Gloeobacter violaceus PCC 7421: one gene and its partner. The protein of the gene in region 2 binds, or shares a complex with, the protein of the main gene of each other region. Links are inferred from orthologs where the notes say so. Each region holds a gene or a part of one and is shown on either strand. Other genes may lie near its edges.

Region 1 (4,262 bases), 130 kb from region 2 along the record:
TCCGATCCTGGATGGTCAAGCACTGCCGCAGCAAAACCCCAGGAGGCCAGATGGCGGGCCAGGTAGGCAAACGTGGTGCGGTCGGAGGCGAGTCCATGGGAGATGACGACCACCGGCGCCGGTCGGCCGAGCCCCTCGGGCAGATAGACATCGGCGGCAATCATCGGGGTGGAGGCCTGCCTCAGCCACGCTTGCGCCCCGGCGTAGCGGGGATTGGCAAAGACCAGCGAGCGCACCTGAAAGCCGAGGGGACCGGCCGGGCGCGGATCCCCCAGGTTGGCCGGAGGTGGTGGGGCAGGGGGAGCGGCGTCGGCCTGCTTTTCGATGGCGCTGAAGGTCGTCTCGCCCAGGTCGAAGGCATTGCCCACTTCGACGGCCAGTTGCGCCCCGAAGGCGACGTCGATTCTCAAAGTCTGAAGTGGGTAGTAGCGCAGAAAATTGAGCAGCGTCAGCCCCTGAGGATCGCCTGCAGCCAGGATGCTCGCGGCGCGCAGGGCCAGGAAGCTGTTGTTGTCGGCATCGGTGCGCAGCAGGTTGCCGATGCGCTGCAAAGTCCGCTCACCCAGGGGAGTGTAGGTCAGCTGGGCGACTTGCGCCTGGGAAAAAGGCAGCGGTGTATTGAGCGCGTCGCGCAGTCCCACCACATCCTTTGCCCCGGCAAGCGAGGCTAGAAAGGCCATCCGCTCGCTCATCACCCCGGTGCGGGTGTAGGTTTCGAGCTCGGTCACCGGCAGCGAAAGACCGAGTAACCCGTAATTGAAGAAAATCCGCTCCGCCGCATCCGCAGGCACGGCGCACAGCACAGCCCCAAGCAGCCCGCCGCCCACTTGAGTGAGTCGGCGCCGGAAATTGCGCATTCGAGCCTGTTTCCTCATTTTTTTCGAACCCCTGATGCGGTAGAACAGCCCGCAGGTAAGCCACAAGCATCCTATCTGCTTGTGGCTGCAATGGGCCTACAGAACCTTGCTTCAGGAGCGCTCCTGCGCCTTCGGGACCGCCGGACGGCCGCTGCCGCTGACCGGTGGGGTTTTGCCGCTGAAGTCGTAGGCGAAGACGCGCACCAGGGGCGCTCCCCCGCTTTTGGGCAGGTTGGCGGCGCTGATCTGCACCAGCGGGTTGGTGTAGACCTTGACCGTGTCGCTTTTGAACAGCTGCAAAAACGGATCGACCCCGCCCAGTTCGCATCCATCCTCGGCCGCCTCGGTCCGGTAATACATCGGCACCACCATGCGCGGCTGCAACTCCTCGGTGGCCTGGTGGGCCAGTTCCGGATCGAAGCCTTTCTCGCCGCCGCCCACCGGGACAAACAGCAAGTCGGGTTTTCCGAGCAGAATTTTTTCTTCGTCGCTCAGGGGGGCGGCAATCACCCCCAGGTGGACGATGTCGAGGCCCGCCTGCCGCCAGCGCCAGGCGACGTTGACGCCGAAGCGGCGTCCGTCCTTGCGGTCGTGCAGCGTCTTGACGCCCTGGAGTTTGTCAAAGCTGTCGACGGTGAACACTCCCGGCTGGTAGAGCACGCGGGGGTTGCCCTTGACCACGTCAAGGGCGCCCTCATCGAGCAATCGGGAACTGAGCAAGATCAAATCGACTGCCACTTCCGGGCGGCGGTAACCCGCCGTGCAGCCGGCCGGCCTGAAGGGATTGACCAACAGGCGCCCTTCATCGGAGATGAACAAAAAGCAGGTGTGCCCAAGCCACTGCACCTGCAAAGCTTTCGAACGGGCGGGTGCAGCCTGCAGCGGCTGCGTGCACGCCCACAGATAGCCGGCCAGGCCGGTCTGCAGCAATGGTCGTCTTTTCATGCGCTCGGTAAACTCTCAAGAAAATTGCGCAGCAAATCTTTACCTACGGCGGTCAGAATGCTCTCGGGATGGAACTGGACCCCCTGAATGTGGCGCCAGGTGCGGTGACGCACGCCCATTACCGTACCATCTTCGGTCCAGGCGGTAATCTCAAGGACCGCCGGAAAGGCTTCGGCGGCAATCGCCAGCGAGTGGTAGCGGGTGGCGACGAAAGGTTCGGGCAGAGCCGCAAATACCCCCTCCCCCCGGTGGTGGATAAGCGAGGTCTTGCCGTGCATCAGCTCGGGTGCCCGGACAATTTGACCACCGAAGACGCGGCCGATGCACTGGTGGCCCAGACAGACTCCCAGTACCGGCAACTGTGAGCCCAGTTCGGCGATAATCGCCTCCGAAACTCCCGCATCCTCCGGCCTGCCCGGACCGGGGGAAATCACCACCGCCCCGGGTGCCAGGGCGCGCACCCCGTCGATATCGATGCGGTCGTTGCGGTGCACCTCCACCTGGGCACCCAGTTCCGCCAGATACTGCACGAGGTTATAGGTAAAGCTGTCGTAGTTGTCGATCACCAGGATCATGGCTGTACCGGCGGCCCGCATCCCAATAGCCTCCCTATCATAAACAACGCCGGGCGCGAAAGCCGGATGGACCCGCCCGCTTCCCCGCATCAATCCAGTCGGAAGGAGCGGGCGACCTCCTCCGCGACCGGCTGCACTCGCGGGTAAAAAGTCGCCGGTCCCACCACCAGCAGCGTGACCAGCCGGTCGCGATCGCCTCCCACCGAGACGAGGATCCGGCCTTCAGGGGTCGTGGCGGCGGTCGGCACGCCCTTAAACAGCAGCGTGGCGGTGTTGAAGTCGCCGGTGCGGCCGGGTTGGGCGCCCAGCAAGCCGAACTGTTTGTAGGTGCTGCCCAGACGGCTTTGGGCAAGTCGCTTCCGGTACACCTGCCCCAAGCGTGCCAGCTGGGCCGGTGTAGCAGGCCGGCCGTCGTCTTTCTGGCCGGGGGCCGGTACCACCGAGATGAGCAGCAAAGTCTTGCTGGCGGGCTCGACGAGAGAAACCTCTCCGAGCTTGTCTTTGCTTTCGAGAACATGCCAGCCGGGCGGCGGCACGAACCGAAAGCCCAAGATCCAATCGCGATAGGGCTGTACCGTCTGGGCGCAGACAGCACTTGCAAAAAGCACAAGCCCGATACCCGTCACCCATCCGCTTTTGGTGCTCATCGAGCGGCGGTGTGGACGGCGAGCGGGTCGGGGATCGCGGCGCTGGGGGCTTCGAATTGGCCTAGCAGCACATACTGCAGCCGGTGCTTGAGCCAGAGGATAAACTGGCCGTCGGTGGAGACGACGGCTGCCGCCGGGGCCGGGCAGCGGTGCCGGAGATCGGCAAACTCCGGCACCGCCAGAAAGGCCGGAGTACGCACCAGCCAGAAATCGATTGCCTTGCTGTGAGCCAGGTAGTGGCGGGTGCGCTCTTCGAGCACCTCTTGAGCCTGATGTCCCTGCAAGAAGCGATCGCTTGCCGCGAGAAAATAATACGTCTGTGCCATGCTGTGCCTCGGGCTTCATGGGGTACATATTAGCGTACGGGCCGTTGGCCCAAATGAAGCTAAATCCGGTCCGGAGTGCCGATGTAGCGATGAGTTTGATCCATATACTTGGGTGTAAAGTCTGAAGGTGAATTCGATGGCTATAAGGCATTCGTATGTCTTGCTTGCCGGATTGGCTTGCGGCCGGCTGCCGCGACGGCGACGCAGCTTCGCATCCTACAATTAGATTACGATTTCGAACTGCGACTGTGCATTATCTTGCTGAATTTGACGTCGTCGTCGTCGGCGCCGGCCACAGCGGCTGCGAAGCGGCCCTCGCCGCCGCCCGCCTCGGCTGTCGAACACTCCTGGTCACCATGAACCTCGACACGATCGCTTGGCAACCGTGCAATCCGGCGGTGGGCGGCCCGGCCAAGTCGCAGCTGGTCCACGAGGTCGATGCCCTAGGCGGCGAGATGGCCAAAATCACCGACCGCACCTATCTGCAAAAGCGCGTCCTCAATAGTTCCCGCGGCCCGGCGGTCTGGGCGCTTCGGGCGCAGACCGACAAGCGCGAGTATGCCCGCGAGCTGAAGCAGGTGCTCGAAGCCACCCCCAACCTCACCCTGCGCCAGGGACAGATTACCGACATCCACCTGGGTCCTCACGACGAAATTTGCGGGGTCGGCACGTTTTTTGACGTGCACTTTGCCTGCCGGGCGGTGATCTTGACCACCGGCACATTTTTGGGCGGGCGCATCTGGATTGGCCGCAAGTCGATGAGCGCCGGGCGGGCGGGCGAATTTGCCGCGGAGGGTTTGACTGCGACCCTGGAGCGGTTGGGTTTTGAGACCGGGCGGCTCAAGACGGGCACCCCCGCCCGCGTCGACCGGCGCACGGTCGATTTTGGCGTCATGGAGGTGCAGCCGCCCG
Region 2 (4,197 bases):
GGGGGTGCGGATCTCGATTTCACTTTCGCCCAACAGCGAGCGGCCGGTCATCTCGGCGGGCTGCGGGAGGCCCAAAATTTCGAGGATCGTCGGGGCAATGTCGCCGAGGCTGCCCCCGGCGCGCAACTGCACGTCCGTTCCCCAACCGGGAATTTTAAGACCCTCGCTCTCGATCAAAATAAACGGCACCGGGTTGGTGGTGTGGGCGGTCCAGGGATTGCCCTGTTCGTCCCACATCAGTTCGGCGTTGCCGTGGTCGGCGGTGAGCAGCATTGTGCCCCCGGCGCGCACGCACGCCTCCACCAGGCGGCCGATACAGGCGTCCACCGTCTCGACCGCCTTAACCGTAGCGTCGAAGTTGCCGGTATGGCCCACCATGTCCGGGTTGGCGTAGTTGATCACAATCAGCGAGTACTGGCGCGTTTCGATGGCGGCGACGGCGTGGTCGGTGACCTCGCGGGCGGCCATCTCGGGCTTCAGATCGTAAGTGGGCACCAGGGGGCTCTGGATCATCGAGCGCTCCTCGCCGGGCAGGGGCGTCTCGATGCCGCCGTTAAAGAAATAGGTGACGTGGGCGTACTTCTCGGTCTCGGCGATGCGGAACTGCCGCAGGCCATGGTGGGCAATCACCTGACCCAGGAGGTTGTCGAGGCTCTGGGGCGCAAAAGCCACTGCCACCGGCAAGGTTGCGTCGTACTGGGTGAAGGTGAGAAAGGCGAGCGGGTCGAGGTAGGGGCGCACGAAACCGTCGAAGTCCGCCTGCACGAAGGCGCGGGTGAGCTGGCGCGCCCGGTCGGGGCGGAAGTTGAAGTAGATCACCCCATCACCGGGTTCGACCGCACCGGCAGCCAGGCGCACCGGCAATACGAATTCGTCGGTCTTGCCGGCGGCGTGGCTCTCGCGCAAGGTCTCGGAGGCGCGTTTACCCGTGCCGGGGCCGGTCTCGGTCATCACCCGGTACATCGCCTCGGTGCGATCCCAGCGGCGATCGCGGTCCATCCCAAAGTAACGGCCACCCAGAGTAGCAATCGTGCCGAAGCCCGTTTCGGCGATGCGGGCTTCGAGCTTCTCGAAGTACGCAACACCCGAAGTGGGAGGAGTGTCACGACCGTCACTCATCCCGTGGATAAACAGCGTTTCAAAACCCTCCCGCTTGGCAAGGTCCAATAGCCCAAACAGATGCTCGATGTGGGAGTGGACACCGCCGTCGGAGACGAGGCCCACCCCATGCAGCTTGCCGCCCCGCTCGCGCACCGTGCGGCAGAGACGCAGCAGTTCGGGGTTGGAAAGCAGCGTGCCTTCTTCGACCGCGTCGGAGATGCGCACGAGCTCCTGGGGGACCATCCGGCCCGCACCCAGGTTGAGGTGGCCGACTTCGGAGTTGCCCATCTGCCCGCGCGGCAGACCGACCGCCTTGCCGCTGGTGTGGATGAGTGTAAAAGGATAGCTGGCTTTGAGCGCGTCGAAGATCGGAGTTTTGGCGGCGGCGACGGCGTTGCCGTCGGTCTGCTCGCGGTAGCCCCAACCGTCGAGGATGACCAGAATCGCTGGATGGACTGCGCTAGAAGTGCCCATAAATGCCATGACCCTAAATGGTGCAGACTCCCTATTTTTTATAGGGAGTCTTGCTGACTACATCGGTCCGTATGTACCCAGTAAAAAACATCGGGGGCGGTTTGGGTACATTTACTATGAATTTTTTTAGATCGATTTGCCGCTCAACTTATCGACTGTCTCCCAGGGCTTTCCAGAGGGCTTTGGCCTTGGCGAGCGATTCGAGGTATTCGCCCTGGGGATCAGAATCGGCGACGATGCCCGCCCCGACTTGCCCCCAAATCCGGGAGCCGGACTTGAGCAGCGTGCGGATCAAAATGTTGAGATCCAGGTCACCGGTGCAGTCGAGGTAACCCGCCGAGCCGTAAAAAAGCGAGCGGCGCACCGGTTCGAGCCTCTCGATAATTTCCATGCAGCGCACCTTCGGACAGCCGGTGATCGTGCCGCCGGGATAGACGGCGCGCACCGCGTCCAGGGCGTCGCATCCGGGCTGCAGGCGGCCGACGACGTTGGAGACAATGTGCATGACGTGGGAGTAGCGCTCGATGACCATCAGTTCGTCCACCTGCACGCTGCCCGGTTGTGAGACCCGCCCGAGATCGTTGCGTTCGAGATCGACCAGCATGATGTGCTCGGCGCGTTCCTTGGGACTGATTAACAGTTCGCTTTCCAGGCGTTGATCGGCGGCAGCGGTGAACCCGCGCGGGCGCGTTCCCGCGATCGGGCGGGTGCTCAGCGCTTCGCCGCGCACTTCTAAAAGCCGCTCGGGCGAGCAGCTGACGATTTCGCCGAAGGGCGTGCGCCAGTAACAGGCGAAAGGCGAAGGATTGAGCCCGACCAGCCGTCGGTAGAGCCGCCAGCCATTGCCTTCCCAGTCGAGTTCGAAGCGAAGCGAGAGGTTGCACTGAAAGATATCCCCGGCCGCAATGTGCTCCTTGACCTGATGGACAGCCTCCAAAAACCTGTCGCGCGACGTCAGGCGCGGCAACGCACCACTGTTGATCTCCTCGTCGGTCAAAATCGGTCTGTCGAGCCGCTTGCACCAGTACGCCAGGCTTCCCCGGTCGGGACCGAGTCCCGACCGATTGTCGACGGCGAGCAAAAGCTTATCCTCGCGATGATCGGCGACGGCAAAGACGGCCGGCTCAAACCACCAGGCCGTCGGAAAAGGCAAGGGGTCGTTCCGCAGCCACGGCAGCCTTTCGATTTCCCAGGCCAGGTCGTAGCCGAACCAGCCCACAAGCCCGCCGCGAAAGGGCAGCCCCCTCCACTCGGGCGGCGGCAGCTGCCGCCGCGCGGCGGCAAGCCAAGCGCGCAGCGCGGGCAGAATCTCACCGACGGCGGGAGCAAGCACGCGCCGCGGACAGGCAGCCAAGATCGAGTAGCGGGCGGTACGCGGCGAGAGTTGGGGGCTTTCGAGCAGGACCGCCACCGCCTCCTCGCCGAACAGGCGCTCAAACAGGCACGAGCCGGTGCGTCCTTCGAGGGGAAGGTACAGCCAGTGCCAGGTGGGGGCAACCATCGACATCGACAGCAAAGCGTCAAGGACTGGGGTCATTTTCGCCCGCCTGCGATGGTGTGCCAAACCCAGGCGCATATGTCAAAGTGAGAGCAGTCTGCGATTGCGCCATTCGTCCGCATTGGTATACATGAACGTAACTCCGCCGTCTCCAATCGATCTCGATCACATTCAGATTCCCGAAGAAGATCCCAAAGCGCCCTTTCCTGCTCCGAGCGAACCTTTGCAGTACCGGGCCATCGGCATCGTGCGCGGCCGCTATGAACCGAGCGAGGAGCGCATCACCCAGGGCAAACTGCTCACCCCCGACGGCGTCGAAATCGACGCGGTGCTCCTGGGCCGGGTGCTGAGCCTGGTGCGCAAGCACCTGGATCTCTCAACCGATCACCCCTGGGTGGTCTACCCGCGCACCCGCGACGGCGGCGGCCTGCACACCCAGATTGTCGGGGTCTGGTCGCTCAACCCAGAAGGGCTTAAACCCGACAGAGACAGCGCCTTCGACTCCGCCGAAGAAGACTCCAACGATGAAGAGGACGAAGAGGACGAAGAGGACGAAGAACTGGAGACGGAAACAGAAAGTGACGAATCGGTTGAAAAGTCCACTTTGCTGTTTTCGACCGCCAACGTCGAGGGTGTAGACGGTTTTTTCTCCATCCGCGGCGAAGTGAGCTTTCAGTCCCAGCAAGAAGGTTTTGTCCTGCTCAAGATCCGCCAGCAGAGCAAAAAGAAAAAACCCGGCCGGGCCTTTAAATTGCGTCTGGAGGGCTTTTTGCCCGAGGACGCCCGCGGCAAATTTTGGGATCTCGAGGTGCGCCGCACCAGCGAGGCATTGCGCATCGAGGACGGCACCCCCATTGCCGTGCTGCCCAAGCCCGTCGGCGACAAGCGCCGCGGCGGCCCCCGCCGTCCCACAGGCAAAGGCGGTCCCCCCCGTGGCCCCCGCGGCGAAGGCGGCGGCGGTCTACGGCCCCGATCGGCGGAGCGCAGCGAGGGCGGCACCGGATTGGTCAAACCCGAGCGCCCCTTCCGACCGGACCGCCAGCCCCGGCCGGAGTGAACAAAGCCGACCTGCGCGTCCAGTGCCTTGGAAGGCGCCGGGCGCTCAGCCCCGAAGCGTGCGAGCG

Evidence for each region.
Region 1: the proteins of GLL_RS03945 (region 2) and GLL_RS04610 are in contact, whole or in part, in a solved structure (PDB 8RP0), measured with the Escherichia coli proteins. The link is inferred for Gloeobacter violaceus PCC 7421 from one-to-one orthologs.

What each region holds. Positions count from the first base shown.
Region 1 is NC_005125.1:933,124-937,385, reverse strand. What follows is about bases 589-3,481. They hold GLL_RS04610 (anthranilate synthase component II), read right to left. Parts: upstream 2,378-3,481; coding sequence 1,799-2,377; downstream 589-1,798. Other genes in these bases: GLL_RS04600 (MgPME-cyclase complex family protein), read right to left, coding at 3,021-3,350; GLL_RS04605 (hypothetical protein), read right to left, coding at 2,467-3,024; GLL_RS04615 (MBL fold metallo-hydrolase), read right to left, coding at 969-1,802; GLL_RS04620 (alpha/beta hydrolase), read right to left, coding at 589-857. Also shown: more of GLL_RS04620, read right to left, coding at 1-588; tRNA uridine-5-carboxymethylaminomethyl(34) synthesis enzyme MnmG, read left to right, coding at 3,506-4,262. UniProt on the Escherichia coli protein: Part of a heterodimeric complex that catalyzes the two-step biosynthesis of 4-amino-4-deoxychorismate (ADC), a precursor of p-aminobenzoate (PABA) and tetrahydrofolate.
Region 2 is NC_005125.1:805,844-810,040, forward strand. The notes cover bases 904-3,731. They hold GLL_RS03945 (anthranilate synthase component I), read right to left. Parts: upstream 3,083-3,731; coding sequence 1,724-3,082; downstream 904-1,723. Other genes in these bases: gpmI (2,3-bisphosphoglycerate-independent phosphoglycerate mutase), read right to left, coding at 904-1,584; GLL_RS03950 (hypothetical protein), read left to right, coding at 3,204-3,731. Also shown: more of gpmI, read right to left, coding at 1-903; more of GLL_RS03950, read left to right, coding at 3,732-4,130; GLL_RS03955 (5-formyltetrahydrofolate cyclo-ligase), read left to right, coding at 4,127-4,197. UniProt on the Escherichia coli protein: Part of a heterodimeric complex that catalyzes the two-step biosynthesis of 4-amino-4-deoxychorismate (ADC), a precursor of p-aminobenzoate (PABA) and tetrahydrofolate.